Regions from separate parts of the Pelomonas baiyunensis genome, predicted to be linked through region 2. Evidence: predicted binding sites of a transcription regulator. Region 2 holds the regulator's gene; each other region holds the start of a gene.
The links. The regulator NrdR, encoded in region 2, represses ribonucleotide reductase genes. The targets are predictions, from matches to a motif close to CACNANATNTNGTG.
Positions count from the first base shown of each region.

Region 1: ACG01O_RS00045 (ribonucleoside triphosphate reductase) is a predicted target of NrdR. The motif match lies at 2,242-2,255, and genes of this name have one in related genera.
Region 3: ACG01O_RS02485 (ribonucleoside-diphosphate reductase subunit alpha) is a predicted target of NrdR. The motif match lies at 1,585-1,598, and genes of this name have one in related genera.

Region 1 is NZ_JBIGIB010000001.1:7,112-12,481, reverse strand. Features, by position in the region: gene nrdD (anaerobic ribonucleoside-triphosphate reductase) at 1-109, opposite strand, end outside; gene ACG01O_RS00045 (ribonucleoside triphosphate reductase) at 181-2,208, opposite strand; gene ubiU (ubiquinone anaerobic biosynthesis protein UbiU) at 2,431-3,468, shown strand; gene ACG01O_RS00035 (U32 family peptidase) at 3,480-4,502, shown strand; gene ubiT (ubiquinone anaerobic biosynthesis accessory factor UbiT) at 4,499-5,014, shown strand.
Region 2 is NZ_JBIGIB010000007.1:29,187-34,556, forward strand. Features, by position in the region: gene ACG01O_RS20465 (pilus assembly PilX family protein) at 1-869, opposite strand, end outside; gene ACG01O_RS20470 (hypothetical protein) at 866-1,531, opposite strand; gene ACG01O_RS20475 (hypothetical protein) at 1,466-1,606, shown strand; gene ACG01O_RS20480 (type IV pilin protein) at 1,627-2,106, opposite strand; gene ACG01O_RS20485 (GspH/FimT family pseudopilin) at 2,121-2,666, opposite strand; gene nrdR (transcriptional regulator NrdR) at 2,824-3,267, opposite strand; gene glyA (serine hydroxymethyltransferase) at 3,288-4,541, opposite strand; ZMP/ZTP riboswitch at 4,601-4,714, opposite strand; gene ACG01O_RS20500 (lytic transglycosylase domain-containing protein) at 4,730-5,370, opposite strand, start outside.
Region 3 is NZ_JBIGIB010000001.1:575,468-580,837, forward strand. Features, by position in the region: gene ACG01O_RS02480 (sigma-54-dependent transcriptional regulator) at 1-1,296, shown strand, start outside; gene ACG01O_RS02485 (ribonucleoside-diphosphate reductase subunit alpha) at 1,831-4,749, shown strand; gene ACG01O_RS02490 (ribonucleotide-diphosphate reductase subunit beta) at 4,908-5,370, shown strand, end outside.

The sequences.
Region 1 (5,370 bases), on a different contig from region 2:
ACGATGCCACCGGCCGGTGGTAGCCCATCACGCGGGTCCAGACCTCGCAGGGCTGGCGCTCGTGGATGGCGAGTTCCGGATGGTGGATGGGGGTCTGGCTGTGGCTCATGAAGTTTCTTTCAGGGGCTGGTTTGATGCATGGAGCGGGCCCCCGGCGCACCCTGCGCCGGGGGCCTGGACTCAGGTGACGGCCGCATCGGCTTGCGCGCTGCGCTTGCGCTGCAACGCCAGCTCGTCGCACTGCGGACAGAATTGGTGTTCGCCCGACAGGTAGCCGTGAACCGGGCAGATGGAGAACGTGGGCGTGACGGTGATGTAGGGCAGGCGGAAGTTCTCCAGCGCACGCCGCACCAGGCTGCGGCAGGCCTGGGCATCCGGCAAGCGCTCACCCAGGTAGAGGTGCAGCACCGTGCCGCCGGTGTACAGGCGCTGTAGCGGCTCCTGGCGAGCCAGTGCCTCGAACGGATCGCTGGTGAAGCCCACCGGCAGCTGGGTGGAGTTGGTGTAGTAGGGCTGCTGCTCGCTTCCGGCCTGCAGGATGCCAGGGTAGCGCCGCCGGTCCTCCTTGGCGAAGCGATAGGTCGTGCCCTCGGCCGGCGTGGCCTCCAGGTTGAAGAGGTGGCCGGTGCCCTCCTGGAACTCCGTCATACGCACGCGGATGTGCTGCAGCCAGCGCAGCGCGAACGCTTCGCCCCACGGCGTTGTGATGTTCTCGGTGCCGCCGCTGAAGTTGCGGATCATCTCGTTGACGCCGTTCACGCCGATGGTCGAGAAGTGATTGCGCAACGTGCCGAGGTAGCGCTTGGTGTAGGGGTACAGGCCACCGTCGATGTAGCCCTGGATCACCTTGCGCTTGGTCTCGAGGCTGTCGCGCGCCAGGTCCAGCAGCTCGTCGGTACGCGCCAGCAGCGCGGCCTCGTCGCCGGCATACAGGTAGCCCAGGCGGGCCCCGTTGAGCGTGACGACACCGACCGAGCCGGTCTGCTCGGCCGAGCCGAACAGGCCGTTGCCACGCTTGAGCAGTTCGCGCAGGTCGAGCTGCAGCCGGCAGCACATGCTGCGCACCATGTGCGGCTGCAGGTCGCTGTTGAGGAAGTTCTGGAAGTACGGCAGGCCGTAGCGCGCCGTCATCTCGAACAGCGCGTCGCAGTTGGGATGCTCCCAGTCGAAGTCGCGTGTGATGTTGTAGGTGGGGATGGGAAAGGTGAAGGCTCGGCCCTTGGCATCGCCGACGCACATCACGTCGATGTAGGCGCGGTTGATCAGGTCCATCTCGGCCTGCAGGTCGCCATAGGAAAAGGGCATCTCGCGCCCGGCGATCACAGGCACCTGCTCGCGCAGGTCTTCCGGGCACGTCCAGTCGAAGGTGAGATTGGTGAAGGGCGTCTGGGTCCCCCATCGCGAGGGCACGTTGAGGTTGTGCACCAGCTCCTGCAGGCACTGGCGCACCTGTTCGTAGCCCAGCGCGTCGACGCGTACGTAGGGCGCCAGGTAGGTGTCGAAGGAGCTGAAGGCCTGGGCGCCGGCCCATTCGTTCTGCAGCGTGCCCAGGAAGTTGACGATCTGCCCGATCGCGCTCGACAGGTGTTTGGGCGGCGCCGAGTCCACCTTGCCCGGGATCCCATTCAAGCCCTCGTGCAGCAGCGTTCGCAACGACCAGCCGGCGCAATAGCCCGAAAGCATGTCGAGGTCGTGGAGGTGAAGGTCGGCCTCGCGGTGGGCCTGCCCCACGGCCGGCGGGTACACATGCTCCAGCCAGTAGTTAGCCGTCACCTTGCCGGCCACGTTCAAGATCAGCCCGCCCAGCGAATAGCCCTGATTGGCGTTGGCGTTGACGCGCCAGTCCTCGCGGGCCAGATATTCGTTGACCGATCGACCCACATCGACCATGCAGCCGCGGTCGGCACGCAACAGGCGGTGCTGCTCGCGGTAGGCGATGTAGGCACGCGCCGTTTCGAGATGGCCGGACTCGATCAGCACGGCCTCGGCTTCGTCCTGGATGCGCTCGATGTGCGCCACGCGGCCGGCCAGCCGCGCGGTGACCTGTTGTGCCAGGTCCTGCGCACGCGCGGCGCCGAACTCGCCGGTGGCGACACCCGCGCGCGCCAGCGCGTCGGCGATCTTGCTGACTTGGAACGGCGCGCTCTGGCCTTCGCGCTTGATGACCGCCACGGGCGCGAACGGGTTCACCTGGAGTTGATGCTGCATGCGCTACCTATAGTGTTTGGTACTGGACAAAAACTCTATATGCAGTGTCCTTGGCGATCAGTCGAAGTGGATTTGATCCAGCACATGCTCTTGGGCGATCTCAGCCTGTGGACTCTGGATATCTCTTTGCGTTAGCGCAAGACCATACTTGCCGCGCGTTTCCAGACTCCTCCGTTTTGCCTGCCATTCCGAGGCCAGCGTCGCGCACCGGCCCCTTCTCCCATGCTGGCCACGCACACCAACCTGCCCTCAAGCCCCCAACTTGTCTGCCCAGCCGGCAGCCTGCGTGCCCTCACCGTGGCCGTGGATGCCGGCGCCAATGCCGTCTATCTGGGCCTGAAGGACGCGACCAACGCCCGCAACTTCGCCGGCCTGAACTTCGACGAGACACAGATCCGCGAAGGCATCGCCTACGCACATCGGCGTGGCGCGCAGGTGCTGATGGCGCTGAACACCTTTGCCGACGCGCGCAGCCCCGAGCCCTGGTTCGCCGCGGCCGACAAGGCCGCCGAGCTGGGTGCCGACGCGCTGATCGTGGCCGACACCGCGGTGATGGGCCACTGCGTGCGTCATCTGCCGAGCCTGCGCCTGCACCTATCGGTGCAGGCCTCGGCCACCAGCCATGCGGCCATTGAGTTCTACCGCCAGCGCTACGGTGTGCAGCGGGCCGTGCTGCCACGTGTTGTGGCAGCGGATCAGATCACCAAGATCATCGAACGAACCTCAGTGGAAATCGAGGTCTTCGCCTTCGGCAGCCTGTGCGTGATGGTCGAGGGCCGCTGCGCGCTGTCGTCCTATGCCACCGGACAGTCACCCAACACGGCCGGAGTTTGCTCGCCGGCGGCCGCCGTGCGATGGCAAGAGGGGGCCGACGGCGTGCGCGCCAGGCTGGGCGGTGTGCTGATCGACCACTACTCCCCGGATGAGCCGCGCGGCTACCCCACGTTGTGCAAGGGTCGATTCGATGTGGATGGCCAACGCTCGCATGCGCTGGAAGAACCCACGAGCCTCAACACCATGGCGATCCTGCCGCAGCTCATCGCCATGGGCGTGCGCGCTTTCAAGATCGAGGGCCGTCAGCGCAGCGCCGCCTATGTGGGCGATGTCACACGTACCTGGCGCGCGGCGATCGACGCTGCCTGCGCTGCCGCCGCGCAAAGCCAGACTTTCCAGCCCCAGCCGGCATGGACCCAGACGCTGTCGCGCCATGCGGAAGGGGCGCAGACCACGCTGGGTGCGTTCGAGCGCCCCTGGCGATAAAGGAACCGCCCATGGATGCCCCTCACCACGCTACTCGCGACACGTCCGTCGCTCAGGCCCCGGCGCTGCCCCTTCTATCCGAATCGAAGTCCAGACGCTTCGGCCTGACCGTAGGCCCCGTGCTGTACCTCTGGTCGCGTGCACGCCTGTTGGACTTCTACGCCGAGATCGCCGAATCGCCCGCCGACTGCGTGGTCCTGGGCGAAGTGGTGTGCGCGCGCCGCCGCGAGTTGCGCCTGGACGACTGGCTGGCGCTGGCGCGCGAGCTCACCCAGGCCGGCAAGCAGGTCATCCTGGCCACGCAGGCGCTGGTGGAAACCGAGGCCGATCTGCGCCTGATCGAGCGCCACGCCCATCTCGCCTGCCATGCCGTGGAGGCCGGCGATGCGTCGGCACTGGCCTTGCTGCACGGCCGCGTGCCGCTGGTGCTGGGTCCGCACGTCAACGTCTACAGCCAGGCCGCGCTGCGCGAACATGCCGATCTGGGCGTGCTGCGCTGGGTGCCGCCACTGGAGCTGTCGCTCGCTGCGGTCGCTCATATCAACCCGGCGGGACGGCCCGTGCGTGGACCCGACGGCGGTGCCATAGTCACCGAGGTGTGGGCATTTGGCCGATTGCCGCTGTCGTTCTCGGCGCGTTGCTTCACTGCGCGCCATGCCAGCGTTCCCAAGGATCAGTGCGGCTACCCCTGCATGGACGATCCTGATGGCCGCCTGGTCCGCAGTACCGAAGGCCAGTCATTCCTGGTGCTCAACGGCACCCAGATTCAATCGGCCGGCGTGCACAACCTGCTGGAGCATGACGCGGCGCTGGCATCCTGCGGGGCTACCCGCGTGCGGCTGTCGCCGCAGTCATCCGGCTTCACGAAAGTGATCGAGGACTTCGACGCTGTCTTGAACGGCGACCAGCCGGCCGAGGGACGACTGGCCGGCTGGGCCGAAGCCGGCGTCCCTCATCCACTCGTGACCGGGTACGCCTTCGGCGGCGCGGGCATGAACGCGGTCCAGGCGGAAGTGGCGGGAGTCGACGCATGATCTCCATTCGCCGACCACCGCGGTGGTTGTCCGCCCGGGTCGCTGCGGTCGCTGCCCACTTGGACCGCTTGGCACCACCGCCACCCTTGCTGGCGCGCGCGATCGCCAAGCTGGCCGGGGGCATCACCCAATTGCCCAGCGCGCCGCCATCGGCACTGGTGGCCGCGGCCATCAACGGGGCGTTGTGGCCGCGCTTCCCGCCCGAGTTGCGTGACGGGTTGGCGGGTCGCGTCGTGGCACTGGAAATCACCGACCTGGGCGTGCGCGTGAGGCTTTGCGCGGGCCCGTGGGGCTTCTCAGCAGCCGGCGAGCAGGCGGTGGCGGCGCTGCGCATCGCCTCCCGGACCTCAGGCTGGTGGCGGCTGGCTCGCGGCCTGGACGATCCTGATCGCTTGTTCTTCGATCGCGTGCTGATGATGGAGGGTGACACGGAGCTTGGCCTTCTGCTCAAGAACTCGCTGGACGCCCTCGGTCCGCTGTGGCCGGTGACCAGGGCCCAAGAGCAACGCTGATCGCCGCAGACCATTCACCCGGCGTTCAGTCGATCGGCGATTCCCGGCGCGAACTGGATCCAGATCCAGCGCCGGTGCAAGCGTCGTCTGCCTCTGGCGCTGCCGTTGTCCACCTCGCTGCAGACGGTGCGCGGCGATTTGGGCTGGCGTTCGGCCATCCAACACCTAGCAGTCGCCTTCACGCCGGTCGATGGGCAGCGCCAAGGATCCGAACGCCGTGCGACAGCCTCCCCGAGTGACCTCGAAGGCCCGCGTCACAATTTTCGGTTCACGAAATGACGTCCTGATAAGAACACTTTTCAGGACGTGGTGAAGGGTGCGCCGATGCCATGGAGACACGGCATCCCCTGGGCGAC
Region 2 (5,370 bases):
AGCCAGCCCATATGTCCGTGAAAGAGGCGGTCCACCGTGAGCGCTGACACCGCCCCATCGCTGAACCGTTTGCCCTGCGCCACGGTCATCCCAGGGCGGGTTGCAAGGCGGCTGTCGTCCAGCGCGGGAGACGACTGGCCCGACAGCACCAGTTGACCGGAGCCGGCCGGGTCGGTGTTTTGCAGGGCGAGGCTGGCGCCCGCTTTCAGCGTGAGGTGGCCGCGAACCGTCAGCGGCACGTTGGGCGGCGTCGGCACGGCAGCCACAAACCCCACGGCAGCCCGCTGACGGCTCACGGCCAACGCGGACTCGCTGCGCGTTTGCGCTGACGCTTGGCAGGCATCCGCAGCGGCCTCGGTGCACCCCCAGGACTCGATGATCCAGCTGCCGAGGTGAGGGTTCGGTTGATCCACACCCAGGGCCAGCGCGAAGCTGGGGGTGTAGTCCGCGCCAGCGGCCGCGGCGGCCGCGGGCGTTCGGCTGCCGGGTGCCGGGCAGCGGCACTCCAGCCCCGCAGCGGTGCGGGTGCAGTCCACCACCCATTGGCCGGCGGGCGCCTTGGGTTCGGTGCGCCGGTTAGCCGCGGAGACCGTCAGGTACCGGTCCACGAAACGCTGCCCTTGCAGGGCGGGCTTGCATTGGCTGTCGATCGCACCGGCATTGAGCAGGGCCACCGCCCAGTCGATGCCAGCTTCAACCATCTCGTCGGCCAGCGCGCCCCGGTAGTGGTGGCCGGCCATGCGTTGTTCCAGCATCAACGTTCTGGCGGCGAACGTCGAGATCAGTCCCATCACGAGAAACAGCCCGATGACGATGGCCAGGGTGCCCAGGCCGTGTTGTTCGCCGTGAGGCTTGGGTGTGCGCTTCATGGGCAACTCCCGCCGATGGCATCCGCGCGCAACTTCTCGGACACCGTCACGGTGCGGGTGAGTGCAGCGTCAGCCGCAGCGTGCGCTTTGATCGTGAATGTCACCCGGCGCACGGCCGATTGGGGGCAGGGCGTGCCGGCATCGCAAGCGCACAGGTCATCCAGGGGTACGGGTTGGCTGTCCACCTGTGCCGTGAATGCGTCGATGACCACGAGGTCCGGGTCGGTGATGGGCTGCCAGTTTGGCTGCCCGTTGGCGGCACCCAGCTGCAGGTACAGGGTACGGTTGTTGAGCCGCACGCCGAATTCCTCGTTGGCGGCCACCACATTGGTCCCGTTCATCGCAGCGGCTCCCACGGCGCGGGCGTAGCGGTATTGCAGTTCGGTGCCGCCGGCCAGGGTTTGCAAGGTTTCGTAGGGACTGGCTTGGGCCAGCCGGGCGGGTTGCGGTTGGCCAGCCACGAGGTGCGGCGGCGCCCACACGCCATTGGCAGCCACCCCACGAAAGCCGGCTCGGCGCAAGTCGCGTTGCAGCAATTCGGCCGCGGTGCGCAGGTCTTGTTGAAGCTGGACTTCCAGCATCAGGCGGCGATGCTCATGGATCTGACGCGTGGCCGTGGCGACCGCGCCCACAGCAACGAGCAACCCCACCGTGAGACCGATCATCAGCTCTACCAGCCCCATGCCGCGCTGATCGAGGCCGGGCGTGCGACTGCGGTGAGCTGGAGCCTGGAGTGACATCTGGGCAACTCCCGTGCTCATTTCGGCCAGCACAGCGCCGTGGTGTCACGCGACTGACCGGTACCGTCCGGGTCGCCGGTGGCGGTGTAGCTGGGGATGGCGCCCACCACGGTGAGGGTGAAGCGCTGGCAGCTGCGGTCGCTGGCTTGACGCCCGCCCGCGGTTGGCGTGGCGACGGCGATGTAACCTGTGTCGAAACTGCCGTTGGCCCCGGCGCCCGTGAGGGTGATTTGGTAATGGGACGTGAGCCGGGCCATGTCCAGCTTCAGGTCGTTCTGGAGCGAGCTGGCGTAGGCCGGCGCGTTGCTGCGGTATCGCTCCTGCGCCTGCAGGATGGTGGTCAGGGCGGCCAGCGCATCGGCGCGGCGGCTGCGTTGCACCTGGGCGCTGTAGGCGGGGTAGGCCACGGCGGCAAGCACCGCGGCAATCACGGTGGCGAGCATCAGCTCCACCAAGGTGAAGCCACGTTGAGCGCGGGCGGGCGAGGGCGTCGACACGGGGCAGCTCCTTGTCATGCGCACTTGGGCAGGCGGGCCAGGCGCTCGCCGACGTAGCAGCTGCGCACGCGGCCGGTGATGGCCACCACCTGGCGGATGCCGCTGCCATCGGCCAAGCGAGCTTCCACGGAACCGGTTTGCGTGACCAGCCCCTGGCGATGCTGGAACTCCAGCGATTCGGCATTGCTGCTCAATTGCACGGGGTGGCCGCTGCCCAGCCATTCCGCCCGCAGCACCGCGCTGCTGCTGGACTGGCAAACGGCGCGGCCACCCGTGCAATCGCAGTCGCCCTTGGTGCCGGTGTGCATCACGTAGCAGGCGTTGGCGCCCTTGCCACTCACCCGGAAGTGCACGGGGTGGCCCAGCCGCACGGCCTCGGCGCGGGCATAGCGCAGGTCAGTGGCCAGCGTTTCGGCGGTGGTGCGCAGCTTCTGCTGTTGATGGAACTTCGCGAACGACGGCAGCGCCTGGCTCGCCAGCACCGCGCAGATGCCCATGGCGCTGCAGGCTTCAACGAGCGTGAATCCGCGTTGGCGTCGGTGTTGAGGGGCGGTGTTCATGCGGCGTTCCAGAGTTCGTTGACTGTGGAACGCACTGTAGAAATCGCCGCCGCACATGCCTCTCCCCCGGAGGGCGGTGGGCCGACACAGACGGAGGGGGAGGGGCAGCCGGCATCCCCCGGCGGATCACCCGAAGGTGGGAAGGGTTTCCCCGGAGTCAGATCTCGCGGATCAGCTGACGGAACTCGTCCACGTCCTCAAAGCTCCGGTAGACGGACGCGAAGCGGACATAGGCCACCTTGTCGATGCGCTTGAGTTCCCGCATCACCAGCTCACCGAGCCGGGTGGAGGCGATTTCTCGTGCGCCGGAGGCCAGCAGTTTTTCTTCAATGCGATTGATAGCGCCGTCGATTTGCTCAACGCTCACCGGGCGCTTGCGCAGCGCCAATTGCATGGAGGCGCGAAGTTTGGACGCATCGAAGTCGGCACGGCGGCCGTCTTTTTTGACCACCGACGGCAGGGCGATGTCCGCCCGCTCGTAGGTGGTGAATCGTTTGTCGCAAGACAAGCACCGGCGCCGGCGCCGAACCACGTCGCCCTCATCCGATTCCCGGGTTTCAACGACCTGGGTCTCGGTGTGAGAGCAAAAGGGGCAACGCACGGCGCGGGTGCTTCAGCCGATCAACCGCGGTAGACCGGGAACGCGGCGGTCAGGGCCGCCACCTTTTCGCGCACCGCAGCCAGGTTGGCTTCGTCGTGCGGCTTGTCCAGCACATCGGCGATCAGGTGGGCCGTGGCGCGCACTTGGTCTTCCTTGAAGCCGCGCGTCGTCATGGCCGGCGTGCCGAGGCGGATGCCGCTGGTCACCATGGGCTTTTGCGGGTCGTTCGGGATGCCGTTCTTGTTGCAGGTCATGTGGGCGGCGCCCAGGATGGCCTCGGCTTCTTTGCCCGTCAGGTTCTTGGGGCGCAGGTCGACCAGCATGACGTGGCTTTCCGTACCGCCCGACACGATGCGCAAGCCACGCTCGATCAGCGTCTCAGCCAGCACCTTGGCGTTCTTGACCACCTGTTCCTGGTAAGCCTTGAACTCGGGCGTCAGCGCCTCCTTGAAGGCCACGGCCTTGCCGGCGATGACGTGCATCAGCGGGCCGCCTTGGATGCCGGGGAAGATGGCCGAGTTGATCTTCTTGGCGATGTCTTCCTTGTTCGTCAGGATGATGCCGCCGCGCGGGCCGCGCAGGCTCTTGTGCGTGGTGGAGGTGACGACGTCGGCGTGCGGCAGCGGGTTGGGGTACACGCCCGCGGCGATCAGGCCGGCGTAGTGGGCCATGTCCACCATGAAGTAGGCGCCGATTTCCTTGGCGATCTTGCCGAAACGCTCGAAGTCGATGCGCAACGAGTAGGCAGACGCACCAGCGATGATCAGCTTGGGCTTCTTCTCGCGGGCCAGGGCTTCCATCGCGTCGTAGTCGATGGCTTCATTGGCGTCCAGGCCGTAGCTGATGACGTTGAACCACTTGCCGCTCATGTTCAGCGACATGCCGTGCGTCAGGTGGCCGCCTTCGGCCAGGCTCATGCCCATGATGGTGTCGCCAGGCTGCAGCAGCGCGAAGAAGACGCCCTGGTTGGCTTGCGAGCCGGAGTTGGGCTGCACGTTGGCGAACTCGGCGCCGAACAGTTGCTTCACACGGTCGATGGCCAGTTGCTCGGCCACGTCCACGTATTCGCAGCCGCCGTAGTAACGCTTGCCGGGGTAGCCCTCGGCGTACTTGTTGGTGAGCTGGCTGCCTTGGGCTTCCATCACGGCCGGCGAGGTGTAGTTCTCGCTGGCGATCAATTCGATGTGGTCTTCCTGGCGGCGGGTTTCGTTCTGGACAGCGGTCCAGAGTTCCGGGTCGACCAGGGCGAGGGTGGAGGTGGTGCGGTCAAACATGGCAGTGTTTCCGAAGGTCAGGCGGTGAATCCCGGGCGCTCACGAGCGGGCGTGACAAACCAGGCTGCCCAGGCGAACGGCTGAAAGCGATTCGCGAGAACCGCCTCACGCTCCCCGGTGGTGGCCCACCTCAGGGCAGCGGGTGCCCCTGATCGCCAGTCGCGTGAAGCCCCAGTGTAGTGCAGGGTTCAGTGCAGCAACGCAACTTGCGCCGCCTCGGCGGCCGGCGCCGACGCGGCTTCGCGCAACGGGCGGGCCACGCTGGTGGCTGGCACACTGCGGCCCGAAACCACCGACTTGAGCAAGTCATGCTCGGCCAGCACGCGGGCGGCATAGCCGGCGTCTTCGGGCAGGTTGGCCGCCCCGACGTAATAACGCAGGCCTTCTTCAAGGCTGCCGGCGCGCTGGATGCATTCCTTCAGCACCTGCACGCCCACGCGCAAGTTGGTCACGGGGTCGAACGCGGCGAGCGTGCCGCCGAAGGCCTCGTATTTGTCGTCGTGAACGCGGGTCATGACCTGCATGAGCCCTTGTGCGCCGACTGCGCTCTGCGCAAACGGGTTGAAGCGCGACTCGATGGCCATGATGGCCAGGATGAGCGTGGGCTCAACCTTGGCACGCTGCCCCACGGCCCAGGCTTCCTGCACCAGGCGGCTGATGGGCTCGGGTGCCACGCTGTAACGGCGCGCCAGCCAGTGCGCCACGGCGGCTTGCTGGCGGTTCAGCTCACGGGGGTCGGTGGCGGTGGCACGGGCGATGGCGTCCGGCTCGGCCTGGGCTAGCAAGGTGTTGCCTTCCGCTTCAGCGCGGGCCTCGTGCCGCGCGTTGA
Region 3 (5,370 bases), on a different contig from region 2:
GCCGTCATCACCGACATGCGTCTGCCGGACGGCTCAGGGCTGGAGGTGCTGCGCTGGCTGGAGTTGACCGGGCGGACCGAGAAGGCCGTGGTGATCACCGCATTTGGCTCGGCGGAGAACGCAGTGGAGGCGCTCAAGGCGGGCGCGTTCGATTACCTCACCAAGCCGGTCGACCTGCGGCAGTTCCGGCTCGTCGTCGGTTCGGCGCTGGGGCGTGTGCAGGCGCCACCGGTGTCGGCCGACGCGGCCGGGCCGGCGCCCGCGCCGTCGGCGTCGTCCTTGCGGCTGGTGGGGGAGTCGACGGCCATCCGCGCGGTGCGCGAGTTGATCGACAAGGTGGGCCGCAGCATGGCACCGGTGCTGGTGCAGGGTGAGTCCGGCACCGGCAAAGAGCTGGTGGCGCGTGCCATCCATGACCACGGCGCCCGCGCCGGGCAGCGATTTGTGGCGGTGAACTGCGGGGCGATTCCCGAGAACCTGCTGGAGGCCGAGTTCTTCGGATATCGCAAGGGCGCGTTCACCGGTGCCAACGAAGACCGCGAGGGCTTCTTCCAGGCGGCGGACGGCGGCACCTTGTTCCTGGACGAAATCGGGGACTTGCCGCTGGCCATGCAGAGCAAGCTGCTGCGCGTGATCCAGGAGCGTTCGGTGCGTCCGGTTGGCGCCACCGGCGAGACCGCCATCAACGTGCGCATCCTGAGCGCCACGCACAAAGACCTGGCCGCCGAAGTGGCTGCGGGGCGCTTCCGCCAAGACTTGTTTTACCGGCTCAACGTCATCCAGATCCGGGTGCCCCCGCTGCGTGAGCGTCTGGAAGACCTGGGGCTGATCAGCACGCGGGTGCTGGCCCGCATCGCGCAGGACGCCGGCGTTTCGCCTGCGCCCCGCCTGACGCCAGCGGCGCTGCAGACCTTGGGCCGATACGCCTTCCCCGGCAACGTACGGGAATTGGAGAACCTGCTGCACCGCGCGCTGGCCTTGGCGGGCGGTGAGTGGATTGACGCCGGCGACCTGGGCTTGCCGGAGGTGGTGCTGGATGACAACCAGCGGGAACTGGGCTTCGATGCCTTGGCGCCGCACCTCCCCGCGCCTGCGCCGGTGGATGGCCTGTCACTGCCCGAGCAATTGCCGAGCGATCTGGCGCTGTACCTCGACGAGGTGGAGCGCGCCATCTTGCTGCGGGCGTTGGAGCAGCATCGCTTCAACCGCACGGCGGCGGCAGCCAGTTTGGGCCTGTCCTTGCGGCAGATCCGCTACCGCATGGCTCGCCTGTCCATCTCCGCAGGCGAGGCCTGAGGGGGCGATTGAACTGCGCTTGAACAGCGCTGAAGCGGGTGTGCGCCCGCGCCTCCGGATTTGCCCTGCTTGAATTCCCCCGCAGGGCCTTCGCGAGGGTGGGGCGAAACTTCGAAATGCAGCACTGGCGCGGCCTCGCGGGGCGATTGCGCCCTCCAGCCCAATGCTGATGCGGGTTGGCCGGCGTGGGGCCCGATGGCATGGGGCTGGCGGGCCGGAAGTGGCTGAATTTCCTTGAAATTGCGGACAGGGTTTGACACTAGCGGTAGTGCTTGAGGTGGCTGGGGGCCATAGATATAGTGTTCGTTCGTGATATCCTGCTAACCCAGTCGATCCCATGACCCTCTCCTCGGATTCGCTGTTTGCCGTGGCTTCGCCGCAGTGGCACTGCACCCGAGGACCCAGCCGAATCGTCGGCCTGGCAATGGAGCGGCCGGGACGAAACACCCCCCAATCAGCACTGCTCGACGCACCGACTCCACACCGGGTCGACGCCGCGCATTTGCCCGTCATTTCTCGATAAAGGATTCCCTCATGCTGCAAGATGCCGCCACGGGGCAGGCCGCGCCCGCCGCCTCGCTCGCCTCGGTGAACCCGGTTGCGTTTGGATCCGACGCTGCCGCCCCTGCCGCTCCGACGCTGTCGAGCTACCAGGCGTACCAAATCATTCGCCGCAATGGCGCGGTGGTCTCGTTCGAGCCCAGCAAGATCGCTGTGGCCCTGATGAAGGCCTTCCTGGCCGTGCACGGCACCAGCGGCGCGGCCTCGGCCAGCGTGCGCGAGACCGTCGAGCAGCTGACTCAGAACGTCGTTCGCGCGCTGCTGCGTTCGCGCCCGAGCGGTGGCACCTTCCACATTGAAGACGTGCAGGACCAAGTGGAACTGGGCCTGATGCGCAGCGGTCACCATGAAGTGGCGCGCGCCTACGTGCTGTACCGCGAGCGCCGCGCGCAAGAGCGTGCCGCCCACGGCGAAGCCGCCCGCGCCGCCGAGCCGCAGCTGATGGTGGTGGACGGTGGTGAGCGCCGCCCGCTGGATCTGGGTGCGCTGAAGTCGCTGATCGCGTCGGCTTGCGAAAACTTGGGCGTGGACGTCAAGCCCGAGCCGGTGCTGGCCGAGACCCAGCGCAACCTGTACGACGGCGTCGCCATCGACGAGGTCTACAAGGCCGCCATCCTGGCCGCCCGCACGCTGATCGAAAAGGACCCGGGCTACAGCCGCGCCACCGCGCGCCTGCTGCTGCACACCATCCGCCGCGAAATCATCGGCGGCGAGGTCACGCAGGCCGAGATGCAGTCGCGCTACGCCGACTACTTCCCCGGCTACATCAAGAAGGGCATCCAAGCCGAGTTGCTGGACGAGAAGCTGGCCCAGTACGACCTGGCCAAGCTGGGTGCTGCGCTGAAGGCCGACCGTGACCTGCAGTTCGACTACCTCGGCCTGCAGACCCTGTACGACCGCTACTTCCTGCACATCGAAGACACCCGCATCGAGATGCCGCAGGCCTTCTTCATGCGTGTGGCCATGGGCCTGGCGCTGAACGAGATCGACCGCGAAGCCCGCGCCATCGAGTTCTACGAAGTGCTGTCCAGCTTTGACTTCATGAGCTCCACGCCGACGCTGTTCAACAGCGGCACGCGCCGCTCGCAACTGTCCAGCTGCTACCTGACGACCGTCAGCGACGACCTGGACGGCATTTACGAAGCGCTCAAGGAAAACGCGCTGCTGAGCAAGTTCGCCGGCGGCCTGGGCAACGACTGGACGCCGGTGCGTGCGCTCGGCTCCCACATCAAGGGCACCAACGGCAAGAGCCAGGGTGTCGTGCCCTTCCTGAAGGTCGTCAACGACACCGCCGTGGCCGTGAACCAAGGCGGCAAGCGCAAGGGCGCCGTGTGCGCGTACTTGGAAAGCTGGCACCTGGACATCGAAGAGTTCCTGGACCTGCGCAAGAACACCGGCGACGATCGCCGCCGCACGCACGACATGAACACGGCGAACTGGATTCCCGACCTGTTCATGAAGCGCGTCATCGAGGGCGGTGACTGGACGCTGTTCAGCCCGTCCACCTGCCCGGACCTGCACGACCTGTTCGGCGCGGCGTTCGAGAAGGCCTACGTCGAGTACGAGCGCAAGGTCGATCAGGGCGAGATCAAGCTCTTCAAGCGCATGCCGGCCAAGGACCTGTGGCGCAAGATGCTCTCGATGCTGTTCGAGACGGGCCACCCCTGGATCACCTTCAAGGACGCCTGCAACGTGCGCAGCCCGCAGCAGCACGTCGGCGTGGTGCACTCGTCCAACCTGTGCACCGAGATCACGCTGAACACCAACGACAGCGAGATCGCCGTCTGCAACCTCGGCTCCGTGAACTTGGCGCAGCACCTGAAGGACGGCGCCATCGACCAGGTCAAGCTGAAGAAGACGGTGCGCACCGCGATGCGCATGCTCGACAACGTCATCGACATCAACTACTACGCCGTCAAGAAAGCCCGCGACTCCAACCTGCGCCACCGCCCGGTGGGCCTGGGCATCATGGGCTTCCAGGATGCGCTCTATGCGCTGCGCACGCCGTACGCATCGGATGCGGCGGTCGAGTTCGCCGACCGCTCGATGGAAGCGGTGTGCTACTACGCCTACTGGGCCTCCACCGAGCTGGCCGAAGAGCGCGGTCGCTACTCCTCGTACAAGGGTTCGCTGTGGGACCGCGGCATCCTGCCGATCGACTCCATCGACCTGCTGGAACAGGCGCGCGGCGGCTACGTCGATGTCGACCGCTCCATGAGCCTGGACTGGGACTCGCTGCGCGCTCGCATCTCGACGCACGGCATGCGCAACAGCAATTGCGTGGCCATCGCGCCGACCGCCACCATCTCCAACATCATTGGGGTGGATGCGTCCATCGAGCCCTGCTTCGGCAACCTGTCGGTCAAGTCCAACCTGTCGGGCGAGTTCACCGTCATCAACGAATCCCTCGTGCGTGACCTGAAGGCCCTGGGTCTGTGGGACGACGTGATGGTGATGGACCTCAAGCACTTCGACGGTTCGCTGCGCCGCATCGACCGCGTGCCGGACGACATCAAGGCGCTGTACGCCACGGCCTTCGAAGTCGACACGCGTTGGTTGATCGAAGCCGGTGCCCGTCGCCAAAAGTGGATCGACCAGGCGCAGAGCTTGAACATCTACATGGCCGGCGCGTCGGGCAAGAAGCTCGACGAGACCTACAAGCTCGCGTGGACGCGCGGTCTCAAGACGACGTACTACCTGCGCACCATCAGCGCCACGCAAGCCGAGAAGAGCACGGTCACGCGTTCGGGTCAGCTCAACGCGGTGTCGGCCAGTGCAGCCCCGGTGGCGGCGCAAGCCGTCGCACCGGTGGCAGCGGTGGAGCCTGAACTGCCGGCCACGGACATGAAGTTCTGCTCCATCGACAACCCGGACTGCGAGGCCTGCCAGTAAAGGCTCGCACGAGCGCCAACTTGTATAGACAAGTTGGCGCGTTCACTTTTCGATGCCCTCGCGCAACAAACCTTGCGCGATTGATGCAAATTGCCTTCAGCGGTTCTTGTTGATTCACGCAAGCACTGCCGATAATTCGTTGTGATAGGAAGCTCACCATGCTGGATTGGGACGAAGACCTGAAGTCCTCTGACACCGCCGCTGCGAAACCCCTCGCAGCCATGCCTTCGGCGACTGCGACTGCAGCGTCGCACGCAGCCGCCAGCGTTTCGATGCCTGCGCCGCAGGTCACCGGTGAGTCCACCACCGCGCGCCGCGTGAAGGCGGCTGACAAGCGCATCATCAACGGCCAGACTGATGTGAATCAGCTGGTGCCGTTCAAGTACAAGTGGGCCTGGGAGAAGTACCTCGCCACCTGCGCCAATCACTGGATGCCGCAGGAAGTGAACATGAGCCGCGACATCGCGCTCTGGAAAGATCCCAACGGCCTGACCGAAGACGAGCGCCGCATCATCAAGCGCAACCTCGGCTTCTTCGTCACGGCCGACTCGCTGGCGGCCAACAACATCGTGCTGGGCACGTACCGCCACATCACGGCGCCGGAAGCCCGCCAGTTCTTGC